DNA from 3 places in the Thioalkalivibrio sp. AKL17 genome. Region 2 is predicted to be linked to each of the others. Evidence: predicted binding sites of a transcription regulator. Region 2 holds the regulator's gene; each other region holds the start of a gene.
What was found. The regulator FliA, encoded in region 2, starts transcription of late flagellar genes. The targets are predictions, from matches to a motif close to GCTAAAGTTNNNNNNNNNNCNGCCGATA.
Positions count from the first base shown of each region.

Region 1 (2,245 bases), 420 kb from region 2:
GTGGACTCGTGGGTACGCCCGGCCAGCACCCGCACCTCGTCGGCCACCACCGCAAAGCCACGGCCGGCCTCGCCGGCCCGCGCCGCCTCGATCGCCGCGTTCAGGGCCAGCAGGTTGGTCTGCTCGGTGATCTCCTGGATCATGTTCAGGATCTGGCCGATCTCTTCGCTCTTCTCGGCCACCTCGCGCACCGCATCCGACGAAGAGTGGATCTCGGAAGACAGCCGGTCCACCGCCTCGGCGGTCTGGCGCGTGGTCGCGTTGGCCTCGGTGGCCGCCTGATCGCCGGCGCCGGCCGCGTCCGCCGCGGACTGGGTGTTGCTCGCCACCTCGGCCACGGTCGCGGACATCTCGTTCATCGCGGTGGCCACCTGATCGGTCTCATCCTTCTGGCGCGCCACGCCATTGCGGGTCTGCTCGGCCACCGCCGCCAGCTGATCCGTCGCCGAGGCGACCTGCTCCCCGGAATCCACCACCTGGCGCACCAGGCTCTGCATGTCCTGTTCCATGGTGTTGAAGGCGTCGGTCGCCACGCCGATCTCGTCGCAGCCACGCACCGGCAGCGGCTCTCCGCGCAGGTCGCCGTCCGCCATTTCCACCGCCCGGGCACGCAGGGCGTCGATCGCGCGCACCAGATAGCCGGCCAGCAGTATCGCCATCAGCACCCCGGCGAGGATCGCCACGCCGGAGGTACCGAGCATAATCCCCGCCGCCCGGAACTGTGCGCCGCGCGCGGCTTCGCTCATGGCCTCGCTTTCGGCCGTCAGCAATTCCTGCATGCGCTGCAGACCCTGCTCCATGGTTTCCAGATGCGCGAGTGTCTGCCGACTGTAGGTCGCCTCCGCTTCGCCGTCATTGCCGTCCCGCACGGCCCCCGTAATGGCATGTGCGCTGGCGTGCAGGTTGTAATGCGGCTGTTCCAGGCGGTCGAACGCCCGGCGAAATTCCGGGCTGGCCATTTCGTAGGCTTCGGATTCCTGGAAATCGTAATACCACCGCCCGAAATTGCACTGGGTATGGTCCAGCTCGCCGGTGAATTCATTGCCGGTCAGCAGCGACTGCGACAGGTCCAGCGCCCATTTGACGTGCTGGGTCTCCATCTGGATCTGGAACTGCACGTCCTCCATGCGTTCCATCGCCGCCTCGTACTGCGCCGTGGTGTACCGGTCCCCGGTCAGGCTGGTCACCGCCATGGCCACCATCAGGAGCAGGACCACGCCGAAGGCGAGCCCCAGCTTGCTGCGAAGCTTGAGGTTAGCGAGCCATTGCATCGGGATCCCCTTTGAAAAATCTGTGAACTATTTAACGCCACAAAGTCCCGAAACTTAAACCACATTGACAACGGCGTCTTCCAAGACCGAGCCCTTCACTCGGGCATCAACCAACCCTGCAGACCGATAATCCGGACCCCATGCGGCGAACCTGCGCCACCTCAATGCCGCGCGTGCCCTCGCCCGGGCATGCACGGATCCACGCACGCGGGCACGATCCGGTATCCTGCGTGTTCGTCCCGGCCGCCCCCCGCGAACCGCCCAGCACATGCTCCGAAGCCGCATCTACGACAGCCTGATCCTGCGCATGACCGCGCGCTGGTACGCCGAAGTCCTGGAGCGCCTGCCGCCCCGGGTGGCCCTGCTGGACGTCGGGATCGGTACCGCCGGCGCACTGCTGGCGAACGCCGATGCCGTCACACGCAAGGAGCTCGCGATCACGGGGATCGACATCGACCCCGACTACGTCGAACGCGCGCAGCAGCGGCTGGCGGCATCGCCTGTGTCCGCCCGGGTCACGGTGCACCGGCAATCGGTCTACGAGCACGCCGGCGGCCCCTACGACGCGGTGTATTTCTCCGCCAGTTTCATGCTGCTGCCGGATCCCGGGGCGGCCCTGCGCCACTGTGCCGGCCTGCTGCGCCCCGGCGGTCGGATCTACTTCACCCAGACCATCCAGCAGCGCCCGTCACCGGTGCTGGAGCGTCTCAAGCCCGCCCTGCGCCGGATCACCAGCATCGACTTCGGCCGCGTCACCTACGAGGACGAGTTCCGCGCCCGGCTGCGCGCCGCCGGTCTGCGGCTGGACGAATGGACCGTGCTCGAACGCCACGGCGCCCGGGCCGCCTGCCTCGCGGTGGCATCGCCGGAGAGTGTTACGCTGGATTCATGCTGACGCGCACCCGATCACGGGATCGTCCGGTGAACGGCATGACACGCCCGATGCCCGCGGCAGAGATTCCCCGATGGCTGGC
Region 1 is NZ_KB898764.1:38,550-40,794, reverse strand. Features, by position in the region: gene D577_RS0100210 (methyl-accepting chemotaxis protein) at 1-1,271, opposite strand, end outside; gene D577_RS0100205 (bifunctional 2-polyprenyl-6-hydroxyphenol methylase/3-demethylubiquinol 3-O-methyltransferase UbiG) at 1,540-2,166, shown strand.
Region 1: D577_RS0100210 (methyl-accepting chemotaxis protein) is a predicted target of FliA. The motif match lies at 1,304-1,331, and genes of this name have one in related genera.

Region 2 (2,245 bases):
TTCCCCGGAGGCATTCTCTTGTTCGGTCATCGGGTCTCTCTTGCCGTGTCAGCCGGTCGCGGTATTCAGCCTTGAGCTTCAATACGTTCGAAGATCTTTTCGATCTTCTCCTTGAGCGTCTCGGCCGTGAAGGGCTTCACAATGTAACCGTTCACGCCGGCCTCTGCCGCCTCCACGATCTGATCGCGCTTGGCTTCGGCCGTGACCATCAGCACCGGCAACGATTTCAGCCGCTCGTCCTTGCGCACCTCGCGCAGGAGGTCGATGCCCGGCATGTTGGGCATGTTCCAGTCGGTGATCAGAAAATCGAAGTCGCCGTTCTGCAGCATCGGCAGGGCGGTGCTCCCGTCGTCGGCCTCCATGGTGTTGTTGAAGCCAAGATCCCGCAGGAGATTCTTGATGATGCGCCGCATCGTGGAGAAGTCGTCCACGATCAGGATTTTCATACCCTTGTCCACAGTTCGCTCCGGGAATGTGTTTGAACCTTAGAATATCTGCAGGGACTCGACGTCTTCGAGCCACGAGCCCAGACGCGCCCGCAGACGGTGCACCGCCTGGCTGCGGATCTGGCTGACGCGCGATTCGGTCACGTCCAGCACCGCACCGATCTCGCGCAGGTTGAGTTCTTCGGTGTAGTACAGGTTGAGCACCAGTCGTTCGCGCTCGGGCAGATCGCCCAGTGCGCCGGCCAGTTCCTCGCGGAACTCCCCGGCCTCGATGCGCCGCGACGGGGACTGCTCCTGCCCTTCCAGCACGCGATCCGCCTCGCCCTCCGGGCCGCCCACCTCGTCCAGCGCGAACAGATGGGCACCGGCATGATCATCCAGCATCTGGTAGTAGGTTTCCACCGGGACGCCCAGCTCCTCGGCGATCTCCGGAGCGCGAGCGGCGCGGCCCTCGCGGGCCTCCACCGTCTGCATCGCCTCGGAGATCCGCCGGCTGTTGCGGTGCACCGAGCGCGGCGTCCAGTCGCTGCGACGCAGCTCGTCGATCATCGCCCCGCGGATGCGGATCCCGGCGTAGGTGGCGAAGGTCGCCCCCTGGCCGCCTTCGAACTGCCGCGCGGCCTCGATCAGCCCCACCATGCCTGCCTGCACCAGGTCATCCACCTGCACCGAGGCCGGCAGCCGGGCCATCAGGTGATGGGCGATCCGATTCACCAGCTCGACGTGGTCCGCGACCAGCTGATCCGGTCCCCCGGTCCCCGCCCGGGCGTATCCCGAAAGTCTGTTCTTTGGCGTGTTCATGCGCTTTGCAGCATCCTCTCGACGAAGAATCCAACCCCCCCGCTGGCGCCGCGGGCCACCGGCCAGCCGTCGACCTTGCGCGCGAGCTCGAGGAACGCCCGTCCCGCCGGGCTGCCCGGGGACTGCTGCACCACCGGCGCCCGTTTCTGCACCGCCTGGCGCAGGGCATCATCCAGCGGAATCACGCCCACCAGATCCAGTATGACCTCCGGCAGATAGGTGGAACAAACCGCCTGCAGCTTCTGCATCACGCGTTCCGCCCCGGCACGGCCCTGCACCATGTTCGCGACCACGCGGAACCGGTTCACGCCATGATCCCGATGCAGGACCTTGATCAGCGCATAGGCGTCGGTCATCGATGCCGGCTCGTCGGTGACCACCACCAGGGTCTCCTGCACGGCCTGACAGAAACTGGTCACCGACTCCTGCAACCCGGCCGCGGTATCCACCACCAGCACGTCCAGCGGTCGCGTATACATGCTGAAGGCCTGGATCAGGCCGTGATGTTCCGGCCGGCTCAGGTTGGCCATGGTCGCGATCCCGGACGCGGAAGGCACCACGCGGATTCCCTCCGGGCCCTCGATGATCACGTCTTCCAGATCCTCGACGTCCCCGGTCACCAGGTCGTGCAGCGTCCGCTGCGGACGCAGGCCCAGCAGCACATCGACGTTTGCGAGCCCCAGGTCCGCATCGAACAGCATGACCTCGCGTCCCAGTCGGGCCAGTCCGACCGACAGGTTGACCGAGACATTGGTCTTGCCGACCCCGCCCTTGCCCGAGGCCACCGCGACCACCTTCAGGGGCTTAGTGTTGTGTGACATGATGTCCCTTCAGCACCGGTTGAATCATTTCGAGCGGCGCGGGCTCCTCGCCCGCGGCCGGCTCGTCCGCGGATCGCGGTCGCCGGGCCTCGCGTTCCGTCGCCTGGCGCCGCCGCCAGGCCTGCATCGCCTCGTCGACCCAGGCATCGGCCGCCCCGTGCTCGGGTTCTTCCTGCA
Region 2 is NZ_KB898764.1:463,131-465,375, reverse strand. Features, by position in the region: gene D577_RS0102135 (protein phosphatase CheZ) at 1-30, opposite strand, end outside; gene D577_RS0102130 (chemotaxis response regulator CheY) at 66-446, opposite strand; gene D577_RS0102125 (RNA polymerase sigma factor FliA) at 486-1,247, opposite strand; gene D577_RS0102120 (MinD/ParA family protein) at 1,244-2,068, opposite strand; gene flhF (flagellar biosynthesis protein FlhF) at 2,052-2,245, opposite strand, start outside.

Region 3 (2,245 bases), 300 kb from region 2:
CGCCGGTGCGGGCGTCGTCGTCACGGCCGCGGACTCCGCCGTTCTGGCTGTCGGGGCGCAGGCCGTTGATGTTGGGGCCTTTGATATCCATGACTTTGTCCTGTCGTTTTACTGGTCTACCGCGTGTATCGGCCGGAATGCCCGAAACTGTAGGGTCAGTTGCGGGATTTCCGTCACATTTTACTACAGGGCGACGCGGACCGTGCCCGATGGCTGGACCTCGCCCTCGATCTCGCGTCCCGAGGACGTGTTGCGCACGCGGATCCAGTCGCCGGCCGTGGCGTCCTCCAGGGCTTCGCCCTGCATGCGGATAGTGACACTGCCGCTGCTGGCGAGGATGGTAACGCGCTGGCCGCGCTGGATCACCTGGCGTTCGTTGACGTGCTGCTGGCCGATGACCTGGCCCTGGCGGATCGCGCGGCGGGTCTGCAGACCGACGACCTCGGATGCGTCCTCGAAATAATGGGTGGCCTGGCGCGACGTCTCGATGCGTTCCATGCGCAGATCGCCCGGTCCCAGGGTCTGCTGGCGCGACAGGTTGCGTCGGGCCACCACCACCTCGGCGTGGCGTTCCACGGCGGCCGGAACGTACACCGACCAGGTCACCGGCCCGGGGCAGCGGATGTTGACCGCGGTATTGCCTCTCGGGCGTCCGCCGGGCGGCAGCGAGGCCTCCAGGGGCTCGTCGCAGCGCTTGAGGCGCAGGCGCTCGTCGACATGACCGAGTTGCACCTCCACATCGTCACCGTTGTGCTCCCCCAGCTGCTGGTGCAGGAACCGTTCCGCGCTGTCACGGATGTTCTGCACCGGCTCGATCTCCGCTTGCGCGCCCGGGGCGAGGAGCGCGAGCATCAGGAGAAGCGCACCCCCGCTGCGGCCCGGGCTGCGGTACGGGAGCAAAGCCTGTAACTTGAGAAGGTGCATGTCCGGTCACCGTTGACCCTGTGTCTTCGTAGCGGGATGCATGCAGATTCCGTGCCATGGTATCCGGGCCTGTCCTGCACGCCCGATGCGTGGTTCAAGCTCCCGCCGGCGCGGCCGTTAGCAGGGAGAACAACCCAGGGGGCGAGAACCGTGAGTCAGTTTATTGACGACGTGAACCAGCGCACGCAGATGGTCGGGCAGAACCGGATGGAGCTTCTGCTGTTCTATCTGGGCGGCACGCAGACCTTCGGGATCAACGTGTTCAAGGTGCGCGAGGTGATTCCGCTGCCGCAGTTGCGCCAGATTCCCGGGTCCGCCGGGGTGGTGCGGGGAGTGACCACCCTGCGCGACAAGACCGTGCCGATCATCGATCTGGCGCGGGCGATGGGCATGCAGTCGACCCGGGCCGGGGCGGACGGGCAGCAGAAGGTTGTGATCACGGAGTTCAACCGCTCGGTGCAGGGCTTCATGGTATCGGCGGTGGATCGGATCGTGAACGTCAACTGGGACCAGGTGAAGTCGCCCCCGCGCGGCACCGGGCGCGAGTCGTTTCTGGTGGCGGTCACCGAACTCGACAACAAGCTGGTGGAGATCATCGACGTGGAGCGCGTGCTGTCGCTGGTCAATCCGCTGCCCACCGAGGTGTCGGAAAGCGTGCGTTCCGCGGTGGCCGAGCAGACACCCGAGCGTCGGGAAATCGTCATCGCCGACGATTCGGTGGTGGCCCGCCGCCAGATCGAAAGCGCCATCCAGGGGCTCGAGTGGCCCTACGTGCTGTGCAAGGACGGGCGTGAAGCCCTGGATTACCTGGAGGAGAAAGCCGCAGAGGGCCCGATCCACGACACGGTCGAGCTGGTGATCTCGGATATCGAAATGCCGCGCATGGACGGTTACACCCTGACGGCAAAGATCCGCGAGAACGAGCGGCTGCGACCGCTGCGGGTGCTGCTGCATTCCTCGCTCAGCGGCGAATTCAATACCGACATGGTGCGTAGGGCCGGCGCGGATGCGTTCCTCTCCAAGTTCAACCCGGACGAACTGGCCAGTGCGGTCCTGGAACAGATCAACAAGACCGCCTGAGATGTCGGTGGTTGCCGGGGGCGAGGGGTTGCCGGCCCGGCGGAGGAGGGCGGTCGGCGCTTGCCGCCCCTTTGCAGGCTGCGGACTCCCGCAAGGCCGCCTCGAAGCCCTATACTGTGGCGGCATGGAATCATCGAACCGAACAACCAGCGGACGGCGGACGGGCCCGGCACGCGTCAAGGCGGAGATGTGTGCGTGATCGATTCCCGTGACTACGAAGAATTCGCGCGCTTTCTCTCCG
Region 3 is NZ_KB898764.1:165,239-167,483, forward strand. Features, by position in the region: gene flgM (flagellar biosynthesis anti-sigma factor FlgM) at 1-91, opposite strand, end outside; gene flgA (flagellar basal body P-ring formation chaperone FlgA) at 184-852, opposite strand; gene D577_RS0100820 (chemotaxis protein) at 1,075-2,004, shown strand; gene D577_RS0100825 (protein-glutamate O-methyltransferase CheR) at 2,200-2,245, shown strand, end outside.
Region 3: D577_RS0100820 (chemotaxis protein) is a predicted target of FliA. The motif match lies at 1,017-1,044, and genes of this name have one in related genera.